Regions from separate parts of the Paenibacillus allorhizoplanae genome, predicted to be linked through region 1. Evidence: riboswitches for the same ligand, from Rfam matches in the RefSeq annotation. Region 1 holds a riboswitch; each other region holds the start of a gene.
The links. Region 1 has a riboswitch for cyclic di-GMP ahead of L6I86_RS06860 (hypothetical protein). Riboswitches for the same ligand answer to the same signal wherever they lie in the genome.

Region 1 (5,255 bases):
TACAATGGCATCTAGACCTGCAAGGAGTTCCGTATTTCGCTCCAACTCGCCCCATGTTAACGTTCTAACACCTGGTACCTGCTTCGAAGATGAGCGTGATATATTAATAAGTTCGTGACCTTGTCCCAACCAGTAAGCGATTAATCGTTTTCCAATAAACCCGCTGCCACCTGTGATCGCTATTTTCATATGCAAGCACCTCCATATCGTTATTATAATTTTTCTACCCAATAAATACCATCTGTGAGATGGCGATAGAGAAAGGTAAACTTCGCTGTCTAAAATGACGACACAATTCGCTATTTTCGTGTATAATTGGAATTCGGTTATTAATTAACCATAGGGTAATTCGTGTGTCAGCGAGAGGAGTCTTCGTCTATGAATCGTATGCGTCAATTTCTTCAAGCCTATCATCCAATCGTACATACGCTTATCTTAGGTACGGTCATGGCCCGGGCTGCTTCTTCCATGAGTTTGCCGTTCCTAGCTATCTACTTGGCGAAGCACTCTGATATGAGCCCTGGGCTCATTGGTATTGTAATAGGAATGGGTGCATTAGCTGGAACGTTCGGCGGTTTTATCGGAGGTACTTTGTCAGACCGATTTGGTCGACGCGTGATTATGCTAGCGGCACTTTTTGGGTGGGGGTTCGTATTCCTCGGCTTCGGTGTTGTTAAATTACCGGTCTTATTTATGCTGCTCAATATGCTGAATGGACTTTGCCGTTCCTTTTACGAGCCCGTATCGCAAGCGTTAATGGCGGATCTAACAGAGCCCTCCAAAAGACGACAAGTATTTTCTCTTCGGTACATGGCGATCAACGTGGGTGTAGCTGTCGGTCCATTACTAGGTGCTTTCTTTGCCACAATGAACGGAGCCTTACCCTTTCTGCTCACAGGCATCATTTATTTAATCTATGGCATAACACTTTACGCCCTTCTCATTAAGTTCGGGATTAAGAAAATTGAAGGTGAGAAGAAATCAATCGTTACTTTCCGTTCTGCGATAGGTGTTATTCGTAAGGACATTACTTTCCGTTTATACATTATCGGGGGGATTATCGGAGCAATTGGTTATTCACAGGTTATGGTGACATTGTCGCAGTACTTACAAAGGGATTTTGCTAATGGGGTCAAAATGTTTGCTATTCTCATGAGCGCCAATGCCATTGTCGTCATTGCGATGCAGGTCCCTTTGGGGAGATGGGCTGAAAAGTATTCTCCTCTAACGGCTATCGTTGTTGGCAACTTTATGTTCGCATTAGGCGATATCGGATTTGCCTTTTCACACACTTTGGCATGGCTGATTGTTTCAATGGGGATTTTTACGTTTGGTGAAATTCTGAATTATCCTGCCGCGAACATGTTGATTGATAAGCTAGCTCCTGAACATATGCGTGGAACCTACTACGGTGCTCAAACATTAACGAACATCGGTCACTTTATGGGGCCATGGGTTGGTGGCTTTTTATTAGTTTCCTATGGCGGCAGCACGCTCTTTCTCGTGATAGCGATTTTGTCGATGATGGGCTCGATTTTCTATTGGAGAGGCACAAAACGTCGAAATACTGCGAAAATATCGTCGAAAATGCAAATATTTTGATGGATTTCGTAAAAATAGTTCTTACGAACTATTCGATTTCAAATCGTCATCCCTTATCCTTGAGAGTATAGTAAGAATTATTTGAAGGATTCATCTAAAAAGATTGTGCACATCATCTCGACAAAGGCAAAGCTGGCGAAAGCCAGTGACGCAAAGCTACAGGGGCCTTACTTCTCCTGCAAAGGACAAGCAGCCAGCCAGCCGCCGAACGATTGGGAATTCACTTCAGAACCCCTCTAGTCGGTTCACTACGGTGGGGTTTTTTCTCTGTCATAGCGAAGCAAATGAATCAAATGGAATGACACGTACAAAGGAGGCCCTAGCGGCATGAAATCGGAAGTAAAATTGCAGGATGAACAGAAAGCAACATCGTTATGCGGTAACCATGTTGCACGATTGGTGCCATCCACGGATGGACCTAAGCTTATGATTAACCGAGAAGAATATGCATTAAATGAAGCGTGTTGGGATGTTGAGATGTTTCACGGGAGAAACAATAGCATTCTGATTTTTTACTGGAAAGGCGAAGTGAAGCTTTCTGTGAAAATGCCTCCGATGGCTCAAATCGAAGGGTTTGTCACAAGACTTTTGCAATGTCTATCATCCAAATTGAGAGTGGTTCAACCTATCTAGGTGGATCGCTCTTTTTTTTGTCACTGGAAGATCAGGCATAGGTAGACCTGGTGATTTTCTCATTGTCACCTATCTATACTAGCTGATATAATATGACCATCACATTTCATAGTTCTTAAGAACTATATTAAAGGAGATGCATGGCATGAGATTGATCACACGTTCCGATTTCGATGGTTTAGTATGCGCGATGCTCTTCAAACAATTAAATATGGTGGATGAAATGAAATTTGTCCATCCCAAAGATATGCAAGACGGTTTAATTGAGGTTACTGAGAATGATATTTTGGCTAATGTACCCTATGTCGCAGGCTGTGGTTTATGGTTCGATCATCACTCCAGCGAAATCACACGGATGGGGGAATCCGTAACGTTCAAAGGTGAAACGCGGCTTGCTCCAAGTGCTGCACGAGTTGTCTATGATTACTACGGTGGAAAAGAAACCTTCGGCGATATCGACGATATTATGCTTGGTGTAGATAAAGCGGACTCCGCACAATTTAGCAAAGAGGATATTTTGAATCCGAGCGGTTGGGATTTGCTTTCGTTTATCATGGACGCTCGAACGGGGTTAGGTCGTTATCGGGATTATCGCATCAGCAACTACCAGTTGATGGAGGATCTAGTGGAGCATTGTGCAACGAAATCCGTTGGCGAGATCATGGAGTTGCCCGATGTGAAAGAGCGTGTAGCTCGTTATTTTGAACTAGATGCGCTATACCGGGACATGTTGAAAATCTACACACGGGTTGAGAGAAATGTCGTCATTACGGATCTTCGCGATGTGGAGACGATCTATCCAGGGAATCGTTTCATGGTCTATGCGCTCTATCCGGAGCAAAACACCTCGATTTGGATTGTTGATGGCCGAAACAAGCAGAACTGCGTATTTGCTTGCGGGCACAGCATTGTCAATCGCACGGCACAAACAAACATTGGCGATTTAATGCTTCAACATGGCGGGGGTGGGCATCACGCTGCAGGGACTTGCCAAGTGGATTATGCGCAAGCCGACGAGGTTCTACACAAAATCGTTGAAACGATGCAAGCAGCAGGTTAAAATAAAAGGACAAGCCGCAGCGGGGAAGCAGCCCAGCGTGCGGTTTTTCTATGTAAGGAGGCCATATTCAATGGAATTAAAACAGATGCATCACGTTGCGATTATTTGTTCGAATTATGAGCAATCGAAGCATTTCTATGTTGATTTACTCGGACTAACCGTCATTCACGAAACGTATCGCGCTGAAAGAGACTCGTACAAATTGGATTTGCGCATTGGGGATACCGCACAGGAAATTGAATTGTTTTCTTTTCCGAATCCGCCCCTGCGCGTGAATCAACCCGAAGCGAGGGGACTACGTCATCTGGCCTTCGTTGTATCTAATATGGAGCAAAGCGTACAAGAATTAGAAAGCAAAGGCATTCCGGTTGAGCCGGTACGGGTTGATCCGATTACGGGGAATCTGTACACGTTTTTCGCGGATCCGGATGGACTGCCGTTGGAATTGGTGGAGATTGTTGGATAGATGAAATCATTTTGCGTGAAAGGCTAGGTTTTTTAATGAGAATAAGAAATGTTTTCCTATCCGCTTGTTGTTTCGTGTTCATGGTCACTAGCACGCCTACATATATTCGAGCTGAAGCTGGTGGACAAGCCATCGTGTTGAAGTTTCAGGATGTAATGGCAATGGTCAGAGGGAACACCTACGAGTTGCAAAGTGCCCCAGTTCTCGTAAATGGCGTAACGATGGTTCCACTGCGATTCGTTGGAGAGCAACTTGGTCAAACGGTAACTTACAATAACCAACATCAAACGATCACTTTGACCATGGATGTGCCAATTGTTGCCCCAGTAACTGAACCAAAAAGCTTTCTACACCGACAGTAGACAACCTTGTTCTGGATCCAGATGGCGGAAAGCCAATTGCCAGGGCAACGCAGGTTTTAAGTGTGGTAGTGGACAAAGATGGTAACATATACTCACTTCGTAATTATGCCAACAATGACGGTTACATCATTAGTAAATACGAACCTGACACAAGAATAGAGCTAACGTGAGGTTAGTTCGATGAAAACTGAGCTAACGGACACCAGCGCCGTTATTGTTATGTAATTTGTTTCTTTTTGCGTGTAACGGACACCAGAGCTCTTATTTTACCATTTCGGGGGCGAATTTTCTCCAAAAACGGTGAATAGCAGCTCTGGTGTCCGTTAGTATACTGAATCGGCGATGTTTCGCCGAATAAGGGCTTCTGTGTCCGTTACCTTGGCAAGGGAATGGTATGCCTCTGTATGAGTAAACCAAAAACAGCGACAGCTAAGACGTAAAGTCTCGCTGCCGCTGTTTTATTTATATTCGAACCTTACCTCCGCGGAGGCAGAGGCCCTAGATACTGGAACAAATTACATTCGATCCGTCCGTTAAAAAGCTTACGCTTTTTATCAGCGCGGCGGTTCATATAATGCTCGAGCTGCGTGCTCGGGCTTAGGATGAACAGGCTCCACGACGGCATCGGCCGTGTTAAAGCGCCGAGCTCGCGCAGCGCCAGCTCGACATCCGGTGCTTCACCAAGACGCTCGCCGTACGGCGGGTTGGTGATCAAGCAGCCATAGTCGCCGCGCGGACGCGCTTTGGCGATGGGCTCAACCTTCAGCTGGAACTGCTTCGTCAGTCCAGCTGCCTTGGCGGCCGCCTCTGCCACTTCGATGGCAGCAGGATCAATATCGCTGCCGACGATGTGCAGCGGCACGTTGTCTTTCACCGCGTCGAACGCTTCGTCGCGGGCTTTGTCCCACAGCTTGCGGGGAATGTTCCCCCAAGCTTCACTAGGGAAGCTGCGCCGCAGGCCTGGCGCGATGTTCCAGCCGATCATCGCCGCTTCGATCGGGATGGTTCCCGACCCGCAGAACGGGTCGTAGAGCGGCCGGTCGACGTTCCAGCGGCTTAGCAGGATCAAAGCTGCCGCCATCGTTTCCTTCAGCGGCGCTTCGGTCACGAGCTTACGGTAGCCGCGCTTATG
Region 2 (5,255 bases), on a different contig from region 1:
ATTGCGTTCAATAGGATGCTCCGGGTCAATAGGGACATAAATACCGCCCATACGCAATACTCCAAGAATGGAGATAACGGTTTCGGGGCTGCGCTCCATATAAATACCGACAAAATCGCCTTTACGGCAGCCGGCATTGGTCAAAGCGTTCGCAACCTGAGAGCTCTGCGTGAACAAATCGGCGTAAAGAATTTCAATGTCACCATGAGAAATTGCTGCTTTACTTGCATATCTCGTTGCTACGCGCCGAAAGATGGAGGATATCGTTTCTGTTTCTGGGTAGGCTTCGTCCGTCTGGTTGATTTCACTGTAGATGGACGGTTTTTCTTTGACGAGATTCAGCATGGTCTCTCTCCTCTATATGTGAATTATCTTATTGGAACGGATTACAGGGCGACAACCGCCATGTAATCCGGAATTCCTATCCGTTTATTTCATCTCTATATCAAACTTGCCTACCATATTGCTCAATTCCTCAGCAACCGTTGAGAGCTTGCTGGCGAAAGTAGAAATGCTTTGTAAGGATGATTCCTGAGTCAGAACCGATTCCATAATTTTGTTAGTACTGTGTGCGGTTTTCCTGGATATTCCTCCTAATTCACCCATCATGGCAGTCACTTGCTCTGTACTTGCAGACATTTCTTGTGTAGCGGATGAAATATCTATAACTTGATTCGATACGACCTGCGAGGCATCCAAAATATTAGTAAAGGATTCACCTGTGCTTTTAGCAATTTCCAATCCTTTTTTGGTTTCATTTGTACCTTGTGTCACGAATGTAGCTGTGTTGTGAGTCTCTGATTGAATGTCGGCAACAAGCGTTTCAATCTGACTTGTCGAATTTTTCGATTGATCGGCAAGCTTACGTACCTCAGCCGCTACAACTGCGAATCCTCTGCCATGTTCGCCAGCTCGAGCAGCTTCAATACTTGCGTTTAATGCCAGTAGGTTGGTTTGAGCAGTTAAGTCCTTAATGAGGTTGAGAATACTACCAATCTCTTCTGATTTCGATTCAAGGAGCTTGATTGTACCAGCGGTAGAAATCGAGTTCGTATTGATGCGTCCCATTTGATCCGATATCGTTTGAGCGGCCATATTGCCTTCTTCGGAAAGATTTTTCATAGCATGAGAAGCATTGGCAACTTCGGTTGCGTTTTGAGCGATGACTTGCAAAGAAGCTGCAATTTCTTCAACGGATCGTCCGCATTCTTCTGTAGAATTTTTTTGCTGGTCGACATGCGTATTCATGTCTCTGATTTCTGTTGTAATCAGCTCGATGCTGTGACGATTGTCTTCAGTGATGCTGAACAGTTCATTGGAAGCGTCGGATACACTTGAAGCTGTTTGTTTAATACTTGATAATATTTCGCGAATATTAGAAAGCATCATATTAAATTTCTTGTTTAGTTCGCCGAAACCGCCGTTTTCCTCCAATGTGAAATTGAACTTTCCGTTAGAGGCTTGTTCGATTCCACGCATTAATTGGTTGATCGGCATAAGCGTTCTTCTTGCCACCCAATATTGCGCTCCGTTGCAAATCACCAAGGCGATTAAGAGTAAAATGATCGAACTCAGGAGGAACGATTTTTGAGCATCGGGAATTACTTTAGCGTCTACATCCACGCCAAAGTAAGCTGCAACATTGCCACTATCGTCCATAATTGGGTAAAGAACGCTGACCCATGTGCCGTAATCATCTTTATAGTAAGAAGTGAAGGTCTCGGTTTTGGTTTTCAACATGGTTTTCAAACCGTTGACGATCCCTTTCGGTTGCTCATACATATCTCCGATGTTCAAACCTGCTTCTTTAAATGCTTTAACAACGTGACTCGGGAACGAAATCAACGATGTTTTATTCCCATCCGCTAACTCAACCCCAAATATGTAAGCTTGCGCTACATTGGCATTGAAGGCAGTGTAACTATCAAATTGCTTGGTTAATCGTTGTTGCTCGCTTGCTTCATAGCTTTTATCACTTAGTGCACCCTGGACGTCTTTATAGGTTATACCTTGTGCCCACACGGATGTCATATTATGGGTCTGCGTTCTCAATGTATCTGTTAAAATTTGATTCTGAAAATAAGCGCTGATGGAAATAAGCACTACCCCGATGACTAGCAAATTCAACATCGAGAATAAAAGATTTTTGCCGAAATAGTTCTTGGTCTTCAATTTAACTGCACTCCTTAGATGCTATTTGTATTGACATGAAACGCTATAATCTGCGAATATCCCCCATTCTTCGACATTTTTTGAAGACTCAGTAGTGATAGAGACATAAAAAAGCCTATCCCAAAGGTTCGGGATAGGCTTACTATCACAAACTGGCGGTTTGGCAGCCATAGCTTCGTAGCTTTAGGCCCATAACTTTGCGCCCTTACCTTTCGATAAGTTTGCCCTTTACAGTTACTGCTTCCTTACAAAATATGACTATTACAAATTATGACTATTATAAATTAATGATACATTTCTGTAAATACTATATGTATATATGAATTGTATACAAATTGTGAAATGTGTGACTTTAAGGTCATACTTAAGTATCGTAATTTGGCTTGTTACATAGGTATATGGCATTAGTCACTCCAAATGGAGATGCATCCGCTCAAAATAGTATAACTTTGGACAAAAATGTCCCATTGCCGGAAGTTGCGCGAGGAAGTACGCTACAGGTGTTGATTTTTTGAAGCTTTGTCATCCACAAGGCTTAGATGGGAAAAGGCTGCCCGTGTGGGTCATTGTGAATATGTATGATAAGTACTGGAGGATCTGGAATGAGTGTACAAATGGAGAATTTGGACCGGGGGTTGGCGGCAGTATGCACTTCCGAGGGGATATTTATCAGCTGGCGGCTTTTGGGGCATGAGGTGACAGGTGCTTCGGACCACGGCCTAACTGGCGCGGATTTCCGATTGTACCGCAACGGTTTACTTGTTGCGGAGATCGGCGACAGTACCAATTATCTGGATAAAGTCGGTACCCGAGAATCGGCTTATTCGGTAGCCGTAGTGATGGACGGGAAGGAGCAGGAATGGTGTGCCGAAATCCGCCCGTGGGAAGCTCCCTATCTAGAAATTCCGCTGCAGAAGCCTGCGGACGGAGTTACACCTGTGGGTCAGTCCTATACCTACAGCGCCAATGACATGAGTGTAGGCGACGTGGACGGAGATGGGGAATACGAATATTTCGTCAAATGGGATCCGTCCAACTCCAAAGATGTCTCCCATGTAGGCTATACGGGGAATGTGTTCCTGGACTGTTACAAGCAAAACGGCACCCTCTTGTACCGGATCGATCTGGGGGTCAATATTCGGGCGGGGGCTCATTACACGCAGTTCCTAGTCTATGACTTCGACGGGGACGGCAAGGCAGAGCTCATGTTCAAGACTGCCCCGGGTACCCGTGTGATCCGGTATCAGGACGGTGCTCCCATTTCCGAAACCTTCATCACTCTACTGCCGGAGGATGTGGAAGCCGGCTGCAGTCATGATGATGATTATCGCATGAGCAGCGCCAATTATGCGGAGCATGTGGCGGATATGTTCCAGGGTTGGCACAAGCATGAGGAAGTAATGGAAGGACGCTGGCCGGCTACGCTAGAGGAATGCTTCGGTATTTCCACCCAGTATGACTATCCGCTCTCTCGGGAGGATGCAGTGCATCTGGCAGATTATTTCCTAGATGTGTATGCACCTGGAAGAAGTGAACGCAACAAGCTGCGCCAATTCGAGGGCTTTATCCTGAAAGGTCCGGAGTACCTTAGTGTCTTCCACGGTGAAACGGGAGAAGAGCTTAAGACGCTCCGCTACAAACCGGGACGCCATGACGACGGGCTTATGTGGGGGGACTATTCCTGGAACCGCATTGAGCCAGGGAACCGGGTTGACCGATTCTTGGCAGGGGTTGCCTACTTGGACGGCTGCAAGCCTTATGCTTTATTTGCCCGTGGGTATTACACCCGGGCTACCATGGCAGCCTACAGCTGGGACGGTCAGGAGCTGAAGGAAATATGGTTCACCGACAGCGGATGGGTCACGATGAACAATCCTTTCAGGGATACGCTGCACCTTCAGGACGGCCGGAACCCTCGCTTCGGCGGGCTGGCCAAGCAGGGGGCCCATTCACTATCGACCGCTGACGTGGACGGGGACGGCTGTCAGGAAATCGTCTACGGGTCGGCGACCATTGATCAAGACGGCAGCATCCTGTATAGCTCCGGGGGGATTCTGCCGGAGGGGAGCGCGGATCCAGGGGAGTATGCCAAGCTGGGTCACGGGGATGCTTTGCATGTGGCGGTTATCGATCCTGATAGGGCCGGCCTTCAGATCTATATGGTCCATGAGGCTGGCATTCATGGCCCTTATGGATATACCTTGCGGGATGCGGCAACCGGAGAGGTGCTGTACGGTGCATTTGCCAAGGAGGATGTGGGCCGTGGCATGATCGGCAAAGTAGATCCGGAGGTCCCCGGGCTGCAAACTTGGTGCAGCGAAAGCCATCTGGCTCATGAGCCGTCTCGGGGATTGCGGTCGGCCAAGGGCGAAAGGCTAGATGAGAAGGCCCCCGGTACCAATATGAGCATCAAATGGGCGGCAGACATGACTAGCCAGTTCATTAGTGGCACCTTTGACGAATCGGTTACCATCGAAGACTGGAAGCGGGGCCGGCTGTTGACGGCCGAAGGCACTCGCTCCAACAATGGCACCAAGGGCAATCCGTGCCTGGTGGCGGATCTGTTCGGAGACTGGAGGGAGGAACTGGTGGTGCGAACGACGGATAGCAAGGCCATCCGCATTTACATGAGCACTGAGGTGACAGATCGAAAACTGTACACCCTGATGCATGATCCCCAGTACCGAACAGGGGTAGCCTGGCAGAACGTGGTGTACAACCAGCCCTGCTACACCAGCTTTTATCTAGGTACGGATATGAATTGGGGCAAAGTGCCTGTTCCAGATCTTTTGTTAAGAACAGAATTTTGAAAAATCCAATACGCATCGAAATAAAGGAGATGGATGGAATGCGCAAGTTTGAATGCAACGAAGCTGAAGTGAAGGAGCTTATTGACCGGATTGTCCGCAGAACAATGAATATTGATTTTACCTGGAATTGGTCATGCGGAGTGGCCTTTTATGGAATTTCCAAAGCTTGGGAAGCAACAGGAAATCAGGAATATATCGATTTTCTGGTGAATTGGGTGGACGAATATCTGGAACTGGGGCTTCCACCGATGATGGTGAATGCCTGTGCTATGG
Region 3 (5,255 bases), on a different contig from region 1:
ACCATGGCATTTCTACCGCGATACGGCTAGGCATATGTGGGATGAGGTTCGCCACAGTTGGTTCGGCGAGGCTGCACTTCGTGCGAAGGGGTACGATGTGTATCAATTCCCCAACTGGACGGGGTGGTACGATATGACAGCACAGCTGTTCGAGGGCACTGAAGCTTATTCGCATTTGACGATTGCCATTGAGAAGGCAGCAATGAAGTATCCACCAGGCAAGCGCGAGGAGTGGGAGTTCTGCCGGGATATCGCGAAGGATCCGCTTATGACGACGTTTCAAGATTTTGACTGGGCAGATGAGGTTGTGCATGCAGGCTTTGGACAGCGTTGGATGATTGAGGATGTTCATGGCGGCGATGCGCGTGCGGCACAGGAAGAAGCGGAGCGAACCGTGAAGAAACGTGCCGTGTACATGGAGGCGCATGGTGATCTGAATAAAAATAAACCGGCGGGTAGCCTAGGAGGCTATTAATACGAATGATGGGAAAAATCGATATAACCAGGATCAATGATGGCTCTAATCGCCCTCCACGGCTCGAAATTCATCAATCCATGTGGGCTATGATGGAGTTAGAAGCTGAGCTTTCTTTAGAGGCAAAGCTTGAGCGTATTGCAGGCGCGGGCTTTACTGGCATCCTGGCGAGAGTGCCGGAGATAGATGTTAGGGATGAGTGGAAACGGTTGCTGAACCAATACAGTTTGAGCTTTGGGTCCCATTGTTTCCCATTCAGCGCGGGTGACTTATCAGCACATATTCAGCATGCCGCAGATATGGATATGCTGTATGTGAATGGTCAGGTGGCGGACTCTTTTGTGATAGACGAAGAAGCTATTGATCTGCTAGGTGGACTCGCGGCTGTCTCGGCTGCGCATAGCATGCCATTTTGTGTAGAGACGCATCGCGGCAAAATTACACAAGACCTAATCCGTACTGTGCAATACGCGCAAGCGCTGCCGAATCTGCGGTTTACGCTGGATATCTCCCACTATGTGCTGGCAGGGGAAATGACGGAGAAGCAAGAAAAGGCGGAGCCTCTTCTTGATGTGGTGCTGCAACGAACGTCAGCAATTCATAGTCGACTATCATCGGGGGAGCAAATTCAAGTCGATGCTGGCTATTCGGATGCGATGCTGGCACGTTATGAGCAATGGTGGACACAAGCGATGCGCTATTGGCTTCAAGGGGCTAAGCCTGGTGATGTGCTTCCTTTCGTCTGCGAGCTAGGTCCTGCACCATATGCGATCAGGGGTCAAGATGGTCGGGAACTCTCCAGTCGGTGGGAGCAAGCCTTGATTTTGAAAAATGTGGCGCAAGCTTGCTGGAAACGTGTTACGGCGGAATAAGGGAGTACAATAAAGCGTGTGACTTTAAGGCCTTACTCGTATGCAACGAGTAAGGCTTTTGTTATTCTAAACAAGTTTTAATATTTCTCTTGAATTTTGTGAAATTAATCACAAAATTCAACCTTTTTCCACATATGTCAAATAAAATGTTGAACTATGAGGAATCTTGGGATATTATGGGTTGGGTTATAAAACTTTAAGACTATTAGTTGAGTATATCTACCTACTAGCCAAGTGAAAATGAACAAAGGCAAATCCGTCGAAAGGCGGAGACGCAAAGCCACGGGTCTAATCCATAAGTCACATTATGGGATGATAGCCGGGTTGCTCTTTAGAGCTTGGTTTTTTGGTGCGCAAAAATAACGATACGGGGGAAAAAGTAATGAAGTTTAGCAAATGGTTCATAGTGATAGTTTTATTTATGGTATTTTCATTGATGAATTGGAATAAAGCCTTTGCATTAAGCGTTCCTGGAGGAGATGCTAATTACTCCGGTGAGGAAGTAGTTTGGAACGCTTCGGACACCTCCGGAAACACTCAAATTTATTATAAAAATATAACAACCGAAGAAACCAAGCAAATAACGAATACCCCCACATCCAAGCGACTAGCTAAAGTAAAGGATGGGTTGATTGTATGGCAAGAGAAGCGGGATGTGCCGCCAGATAAACAATTTGATTGGAATGTATATGGTTATCAATTGTCCTCAGGGGTGGAGAAAAAGCTAAACGTTGATCCGGGCGCACATAGCATTCCTACTACTGATGGACGCTACATTGCTTGGTATAACAATAACGCAACTTCCGAACTGTATATATATGACTGGACAACAGATCATGTAGAGCAATTTGGCAAAGGTACTTTTCCGATTGTTTCCCACGGTAAGGTTATGTTTAAACCATACAATAAACCTGCATTGGGGCTGTATACAATTGCTTCTCACGAGACGAAGACAGTTGCTTCTGTACCTCAGCCGGGTTATGTTAGTTGGTTTGTTTTTAACGGTTCAGCGGGACTGTTTATTCACCAAAAAGATACAGCAACCCAATATATGATGGTCAATGTTTCGGAATCCGATCCAGTTGTCAAAGAGCTGACCCCCCTGACGACAAAACCGCGCGATTTTGCAGTCTTAGTCGCAGGCGATTCCTATATGGCGTGGATGGAAGATAAGGGCGGTGTTGCTCAGATTATGTCGGCGAGTGTTGCAAGCGGCGAAGTGAAACAGATTTCATCAGGAACGTCGGATCAGGTGCCGCTTGCCTTTACGGGTAATATGCTGCTTAGTACGGAGAATTTTTCTGCTGTAAAAACAGAATCCATAACCAGCTATTTCGCTGCTCCCCAGACGGGGGTGTCGCTTCCTCTTCCTCTTCCTCTTCAGTCATCGATCAAAGTAAAGCTTGGTCCAGCGGGTGGCGTGGTCACATCGAAAGATGGCAGCATCTCGATTGAATTTGTTCCAGGCTCGTGGCAGGCCGAAACGGAAGTAGAGCTCCAGGAGGTCACTTCCTTAGCAGCAGCACAATCCCCAGTCGAGCCAATGCAGCTCAAGTCAAGGGTATGGCGCATTCATTGGGGGACCCCGCCTTATCAACCGGGCGAATTGCAACTAAGCCACAACGATGCTGAGGTACTCCCATCCGAAACAAAAAAGCTTGCCATTTACACGTATAGTCCGGATCAAGGATGGAGCTTTAAAGGTGGAAAGGTGGACGGCAAGACTAAAAAGGTTCAGAGCAAGTTCGAAGAGGAAGGTACATTTGCGGTTCTTCTTTACGATGCCAAGTTCAAAGATGTTGAGAAGCATTGGGCTCAGACGCCGATTGAGGTGCTGGCTGCGCGAAGAATTCTAAACGGCGTTGAGGACGGAGTCTTCCAACCGAATGCCAAGCTTACCCGCGCCCAATTTACGAAAATGCTGGCAGCTGCAACGGGGCTTAAACCTGCTGCGGCTCAAGGACGCTTTGCGGATGTCCCCGCCGACTATTGGGGAGCTGGATGGATTGAGGCTGCAGCTTCACAAGGCTTGGTAGAGGGTGGAGATCAAGGATTTCTGCCCGATACCGAGCTGACTAGAGAGCAAATGATGGCGATGCTGATTCGAGCGGTAGGTAAAGAGAAGGAAGCGGATCAAATGACGGATGCTCTTTCCTTTGCCGATGCGAAGGAGATCAGCAGTTGGGCACAGGGGTATGCGGCACTGGCAGTGAAGCTTGGCTTTGTTGAAGGAAGCGCGGAAGGCATTCGTCCACAAGCGACATCGACTCGTGCGGAAGCGGCAATGGTAATTTATCGATTACTAATTAATCAAGACAAGATATAACGGAAAGAGAGGAAATCCAATTCATGAAGAAAAAAACGAAAACAACAGGGAAGCAAGCGATATCGCTTCTACTTTCCATACTTATATTCTTTACAGGATTACCCTTTATACCTGGAGGAGCGCTGCCGAGAGCGAAAGCCGCAACAGTGGTATCGGCTTCTCCATCGCAAATCAATGCAGTGTATGGAGAAACCACAAGCATAAACTGGGAATATACAGATCCTGCTCGTGATCCGATTACAGGTAAACCGATTCAAAGCGAGCATCCTACGAATGTAGAGCTTTGTGGCGGAGGTACCCGAAGTATCGTTAGTGGACAGAGTTATCCGGTTCTGAGCAATAACTCTGTGACATGGGACGGTCAAGTCGAAACGGGGGCTGGAAGTAATTACGCGTTGGATGGAGCGTACAAGGTCTGTGTGACACCAACGGATTTTCCAAGCGAGAAGCAAGATACAAGTATAACGGTGTTCAATCCGAACCCTCCTGCTCCGACGCATTTAGACATACGGCCTAACTATGATCCGGCAAACAACGATCCACATTTAGATGCTCTTAGACGCAAGACAACACATAAAATTCGAGGCTTAGCTGAAATTGGGACCGAAGTTACCTTGTACTATTCGAGAGTGTATCGCGAGGGGGATAAGCAGATCCAAGACCCCACTCAGAGGGTACTTGATCCATTAAGCGGAAGCATTTTGACACAGCAGAGATCAAGCTCGTGGGCACAAGGGTTTTCCATTAATGCAAGTTACTTCAACTCGTTTCCTGTGAATTCGACCAAAACCCCGAGCAGTCTGGTTGGGGAATGGGAAGCAGAAATTCAGCTGAAAGAAAATGAGATTTACAAAATTACAGCTGTTGCAAAGCGTATTCGGGACGGTAAGGTGTCTGCTCCATCAGCGCAGTATGCCATTTTGCGGCACGAAATACGGGATTATAATGTGACATGGGAATCCTTGGCGGGTTATTTTTATGTTGCCAAGACCGTACCAGAGATGGTTTTTGAAGGACAGAAAATAGCTACAGATAACGTGATTCCTTTTAAACCCTGCCTCGGAGTTGCAGGAGGCTGTCCTGGTCTGTTAGACAAGGGAGTTCAGTTATTAATCTATGATCCGGAATGGGCAGGTACATTTCAGCCAGGTGAATTGGATTATTTGACTCATATTGAGAAAATAACCAATCCTGCCAAATACCCGAGACCAATCGGGTTAGATCCGATTAACTTGGCAACAGGGGATTTCGTATTCTCCCATACGAATTTAAGTTTACAAGCTGCATTCCCGTTAGAATGGAGGATTACGTACCACAGTCGAGATACCTTTAATGGAGCTATAGGGTACGGTTGGCATCATAGCTATGAATGGAAATTGGAGCGCCGTGAAGGTGAAGTTATCGCCGTTACTACGCCTGAGGGTGCGAGCTATGAGTATCAACCGCAAGCGGATGGAACGTTTAAGCCTCCTTTTGGAACGTATAACACGTTGACCAAACAGCCGGACGAGACCTATTTGATGGAAATGCCGAATCATTGGAGCTATTTATTCCGTCAGGATGGCGTTTTGTTATCCATTAA
Region 4 (5,255 bases), on a different contig from region 1:
ACATCGCTTTTTCTTCGTCTTCCAGCTCAGCAATTTCGGATTCAACCTTCGCGCTAATGGAAACAACTTCGTTGTTTTCTTTCTCTGCGAATTCCTTCACAATTTTAACGTATGCATTATCGTCCGCCGTTGCAACTTCATCTTCACTCACGTTTGCCGCGTAGAGCACAGGCTTCATCGTTAGCAAATGTAGATCGCGAACCAGAAGGCGCTCATCTTCTGTCAAATCCAAGCTGCGTGCTGGCATATCATTATATAAGGCTTCTTTGATACGTTCCAAACATTCAACTTCAGCAACCACTTTCTTGTCGCCGCCTTTGAGGTTTTTGCGTGAACGCTCGATCTTTTTATCAACCGACTCAATGTCTGCCAAAATCAATTCAAGATTAATCGTCTCGATGTCGCCAATCGGATCAACTTTCCCTGAAACGTGAGTAATATTATCATCCTCAAAACAACGGACAACATGCACAATCGCATCAACTTCGCGGATGTGTGCTAGAAATTTATTTCCAAGGCCTTCGCCTTTGCTCGCACCCTTAACTAAACCCGCAATGTCAACGAATTCGAAGGCTGTCGGCACGATGCTCTTAGGCACAACGATTTCCACCAGCTTCTGCAATCTCTCGTCTGGTACTTCTACTACCCCAACATTCGGATCGATCGTACAGAAAGGATAATTCGCAGATTCTGCTCCCGCCTGTGTAATTGCATTAAACAATGTCGATTTTCCTACGTTCGGTAGACCGACGATACCTGCTTTCAAAGCCATTGTCGTTACAACTCCTTAATTTTCGAAAATCATCCTTCTTATTATATAGTACTTAGCGGGCAAAAAAAAGCCTGCAAGCTATTGATTGGCTGCAGACTTTTTTTCCATTGCGTTTTTGAACTCTTCATCCCGCTTCTGTTCGAAGTAGGTTTGGATCTGATTTCGAAGAATAAACCCCCGTAATGCATTGCTTTGCTCGGCAGGAATGCTTTCGAAGCTGGCTCCATAATAGTAGCCGTCTTCCTGCTTTTCTTTCCTTATAATTTCCAACCTGCACGGCATCTCAAAACCTAAATCCAGCTCAACTTGCAACATACATTTCTTATAGAGAATACCATCGATCATCGAATTATCATTAATGATAAAACCAATTCCGTTCATGGAAATGTTTTTTATCGAAATTTCAATTGGATTTTCCAAGTGATGCTGCTCTTTTTGCGTAATATTTTGAAATCCTACAATGTATCCTACGTTCTTCACATCGACCCGCGGGAACTCCCGTTTCTCCGAAAACTTCTTCCGATTCTCAGGTGGATTGATCACGATCAGTGAACCAGGCTCTCTAGCTACGACTGTCGAATGAAAAACGAATAGACCCGATTTCGTGTATAACGTCATTTTGGTCTTATCACCAAGTTGAAATACCTCATATTCCGGCAGCTCGATCTCCATGATGTCTCCTTGTGCATAGGTAAGAATACCTGTTGACACGAAATCATCTTTCGCCACTACAGCTCGGCAATTTATCAATACCTCCGCATCATATCCTTCTTTACTCCCATATCGCTTCAAAGCATCCTGCTTCATTGCCATGCTCATCTTCACCCTCCCTTAATAATGGATTTCATAACACTTTTCCGCACAAAATAGACTGCCCCCACTTAGGGACAGCCTATCACCTCAATCAAAAAAAGCATCGATTTTCGGTAACCAGGCTGCCATAGTTCATAAGAACCGTAGACCCTCAGCTTTGCGTCCTTGCCTTTCAGCAAGTTTGCCATTGTCGAACCTTGCTATTCATTTATATAGATATAATCGTTTCTGGTCTAAATGATCTATCTTTCGTCCAAACTGGTCTAAAAGACCCACTGTACTCACCATTATACGTAGCTTATGCACTTCTTTCAACTAAAATCCTTGCATGGACAATGTTTTTATTGTATGAATGTGTAGTGGAATTGAATATCCACAGGTTTATAAGTTATCCACATTGTTATCCACAGCTTGTTAACAACGAATATTTGTTCGGATTTTTATACACATGTGGATAAACTATTATTGCGAGGTGTCCCCCTGTGGATCAACATATCCCTTGGATGAGAGAAGCGATCGGTGAGGCGCTGAAAGCCGAAGCCATCCGCGAAGTTCCGATCGGCGCGGTCGTCGTCCATCAAGGTCAAATCATTGGCCGCGGCTACAATTTACGTGAAACAACCCTTGATCCGCTTGCGCATGCAGAGATGATTGCTATTAAACAAGCGAGCGAGCATTTGCAGGCTTGGCGTCTTCTGGACTGCCAGCTCTATGTGACATTAGAGCCATGTCCGATGTGCGCGGGTGCGATCGTGCAAGCACGAGTGCCTCAAGTTATTTATGGTACGGTAGATCCGAAAGCCGGCTGTGCGGGAACATTAATGAACTTGCTGCAGGAAGACCGGTTTAATCACCGGGTCGATGTGGTTAGCGGTGTTTTGCAAGAGGAGTGTTCCACGATGTTAACGCAGTTTTTCAGGAAATTACGGGGCAAAGCCTAGGGGGCTTTGCCGTTCGGATTATTTGCTGGCTGTAAGGCTTCGGCTAGCACTACGAGCTTGCTCATCGTATTCCAATTACGTGTCGTCGTACGATCGCCAAGTTTCTGAATGTTGCTCGCTAGCTTCGAATCCAACACACTTTGCCGAAACAGAAAATAAATGGTGCAGCCCCGTATCTGAAATTCATCTACTTCACTCTGTCCCTTGGATAAGATGTCGGTGAATGTCTGCGGGGCTTCTTCTGTAAGCACGGAGATTTGAATGCTCTCCCCTTCGGACAAAGCTTCTGCGTCATAGGGGCAATTCCTTACAAGTTCAGTTAGCTCCGCCGCGGTGCGCAAAATAATAGTAGGTGCTACACCTACCGCATCGCTGATTGCTTTTTCAATACGCGGACGTAGGGTTTCTCCCGACTCTTCTGATTGGAACAGCACATTGCCGCTTTGCAAATAAGTCTGTACTTGCGCTAATTTTAAGGCCTCTAGCGTCTTTTTCAAGTCGGACATTTTAATTTTGTTCTTGCCCCCTACATTAATTCCACGCAGAAAACCAACATAAATCGTCATTGTGGCTTGCCTCCCTTACTTTAATTGTATGGAACGAATGATAAAGAAGATGATCGTGCCAAACAGTATCACTAGGATGAGCCCTAGCACCCACCAATTGAGGTCAGTGTTGCCCTCTTTCGCACTTTGGATAACAGACCATTCAATAAAGCCAAACAGAATGACAATCACTGCTTTTAAAATATTCATAAATAAACGAGCATTCTGGTATTGTCCTCTGGCATTCTTGGCTGTAATAGGAGTCGGATTATTATACACATGAGGGACCTTGCACCTGCTTTCTATTTTCTTTTTCCACTATGTACTTTCCTTGCTCCAAATCAAACCTCCTGCTTGCACATGGGCTAAAATGGTTGCACCTCTAAAACATCTCGTGTTAGAATGACGATACTATGCGCCCGTAGCTCAGCAGGATAGAGCAACAGTTTCCTAAACTGTAGGTCGTACGTTCGAATCGTATCGGGCGCGTATACGAAATTAATTCGCATTAAAAAAGACGATAGCTAATCGGATAATCCCCGACTGCGATCGTCTTTTGTTTTATGTTGATATAGGAATAAATTTGGTGCGGTTGGTGCAGCCGTATTGCCCTTGTCTACTAGTACCAAGGATAGTAAGGATAAAATGGCCGGTAGTATGGGAAAGGTCTAAAGAACGGAAATCCAAAAAGAAGAAACGGAAAATGCTGCCGACGAAACCGGCGGTATCCATAACCAAACGGTTGTCTGTAGGGATCCGTTTCCCTTCCCTCGCCACCAACCTCTTCTGGAACTAACATCGTGACGCCTTCATTATCCATACCATCAATAATTCCCTCAATTTGTGACCCATCTTTCATATGTGCAATAACATGGTAATTCATATATTTGTTACAATGTGCCTTTACGTCGCCACTTATGTGACTAGCTTGAATAGGATTCATTGCGGACACGCCTATCCCTCCTTCTTTAACTATCCATAGGATATTCGCCCACTAAAAAACGGTTACAGCTTTTTTGCCTTTGCATATTCCTTTTGACGCCCAGTTAACAAAAGAACGATAATAGAGTTATCACTGATTAGAAAGGAGTCCTCGCTCCGATGACAACTCGCGCTATTTCATCTTATCGCATCCCGCTCTTCTGTGCGGTCACAATGCTGTTCTGGATGTCGATGTACACAAGTGTTCCGATCATGGCGCCTTACGTAGAATTCCTCGGGGGAAGCCATCAACTGGCCGGCTGGATTGTCGGTATGTACGGCATCTCGCAGATGCTCCTCCGCATACCCGTAGGCATTATGTCAGATCGCTTTCATAAAAGAAGGCTGTTCATCACCTTCGGTCTCCTCTTCACTGCCATTACGGGACTCGGTCTGTGGTTCACGCACGATTTTACATGGATCTTGATCCTCCGAGCACTTGCAGGGGCAGCTGCAGCGACTTGGGTTGATTTTACGGTACTATTCACAAGCTATTACAAGCATGAAGAGTCTACGAAGGCGATCGGTACGATCTCCTTTTTCAACTCACTCGGTCAGGTGCTGGGCATACTTAGTGCAGGCTGGGCAGCAGACAAGCTGGGTTGGGAATCCGTGTTCATTCTCGGCGCAATACTTGGTCTGTTAGGCATGATCGGTTCCTTCTTCCTCATCGAAAAAGTAGAGAAAGACGCGCCCAAAATCACCATGCGCGGAATCGGAAACGTGGCGACGGATCGCACACTTCTCTTTGTCTCTCTGCTCGCTATCTTATCGCAGGTGTTGATATTTGCTACGGTGTTCGGTTTCACGCCGGTTTATGCGATGCAGCTTGGCGCAGATAAATTCTCGCTCTCCTTGCTTTCTTTATTCGCGAACGTTCCTGTTGCACTAGCCTCTTTATTCGGCGGAAGGCGTTGGGCGATGAAATATGGCGAGAAACGCATGGTTGTAGCCGGCTTCCTTCTTATGGGGATCTTCACCTTAACGGTGCCGTTCACCCATCATCTTTGGCTGCTCATGATTACACAGGCATTCGCCGGTTTTGGTCGCGGACTTTCATTTACCCTGCTCATGGGGATGAGCATTAAACATATGCCTGCGGATAAGCGAGCGACAGCAATGGGCTTTTTCCAAGCGATTTATGGACTCGGTATGTTCGTAGGGCCTGTCCTTATGGGCATCATCGGTGACTATTTCTCACTG

Region 2: it holds a riboswitch for cyclic di-GMP, as region 1 does, so the genes downstream of both, L6I86_RS01865 (methyl-accepting chemotaxis protein) here and L6I86_RS06860 (hypothetical protein) in region 1, are expected to answer to the same signal.
Region 3: it holds a riboswitch for cyclic di-GMP, as region 1 does, so the genes downstream of both, L6I86_RS22390 (S-layer homology domain-containing protein) here and L6I86_RS06860 (hypothetical protein) in region 1, are expected to answer to the same signal.
Region 4: it holds a riboswitch for cyclic di-GMP, as region 1 does, so the genes downstream of both, L6I86_RS21935 (PilZ domain-containing protein) here and L6I86_RS06860 (hypothetical protein) in region 1, are expected to answer to the same signal.

The regions. Positions count from the first base shown of each region.
Region 1 covers NZ_CAKMMW010000003.1:134,569-139,823, reverse strand. The annotation lists gene L6I86_RS06870 (TIGR01777 family oxidoreductase) at 1-189, opposite strand, end outside; gene L6I86_RS06865 (MDR family MFS transporter) at 379-1,602, shown strand; cyclic di-GMP riboswitch class I at 1,718-1,811, shown strand; gene L6I86_RS06860 (hypothetical protein) at 1,930-2,235, shown strand; gene L6I86_RS06855 (exopolyphosphatase) at 2,381-3,295, shown strand; gene gloA2 (SMU1112c/YaeR family gloxylase I-like metalloprotein) at 3,366-3,761, shown strand; gene L6I86_RS06845 (copper amine oxidase N-terminal domain-containing protein) at 3,797-4,123, shown strand; gene L6I86_RS06840 (THUMP domain-containing class I SAM-dependent RNA methyltransferase) at 4,599-5,255, opposite strand, start outside.
Region 2 covers NZ_CAKMMW010000001.1:541,363-546,617, reverse strand. The annotation lists gene L6I86_RS01870 (amino acid adenylation domain-containing protein) at 1-345, opposite strand, end outside; gene L6I86_RS01865 (methyl-accepting chemotaxis protein) at 430-2,172, opposite strand; cyclic di-GMP riboswitch class I at 2,324-2,408, opposite strand; gene L6I86_RS01860 (rhamnogalacturonan lyase) at 2,751-4,982, shown strand; gene L6I86_RS01855 (glycoside hydrolase family 88/105 protein) at 5,021-5,255, shown strand, end outside.
Region 3 covers NZ_CAKMMW010000015.1:94,216-99,470, reverse strand. The annotation lists gene L6I86_RS22400 (hypothetical protein) at 1-475, shown strand, start outside; gene L6I86_RS22395 (sugar phosphate isomerase/epimerase family protein) at 481-1,347, shown strand; cyclic di-GMP riboswitch class I at 1,587-1,679, shown strand; gene L6I86_RS22390 (S-layer homology domain-containing protein) at 1,730-3,673, shown strand; gene L6I86_RS22385 (DUF6531 domain-containing protein) at 3,697-5,255, shown strand, end outside.
Region 4 covers NZ_CAKMMW010000014.1:173,084-178,338, forward strand. The annotation lists gene ychF (redox-regulated ATPase YchF) at 1-772, opposite strand, end outside; gene L6I86_RS21935 (PilZ domain-containing protein) at 851-1,591, opposite strand; cyclic di-GMP riboswitch class I at 1,695-1,781, opposite strand; gene tadA (tRNA adenosine(34) deaminase TadA) at 2,068-2,526, shown strand; gene L6I86_RS21945 (DUF1697 domain-containing protein) at 2,523-3,092, opposite strand; gene L6I86_RS21950 (hypothetical protein) at 3,108-3,350, opposite strand; tRNA gene L6I86_RS21955 (tRNA-Arg) at 3,487-3,560, shown strand; gene L6I86_RS21960 (hypothetical protein) at 3,691-4,023, opposite strand; gene L6I86_RS21965 (MFS transporter) at 4,173-5,255, shown strand, end outside.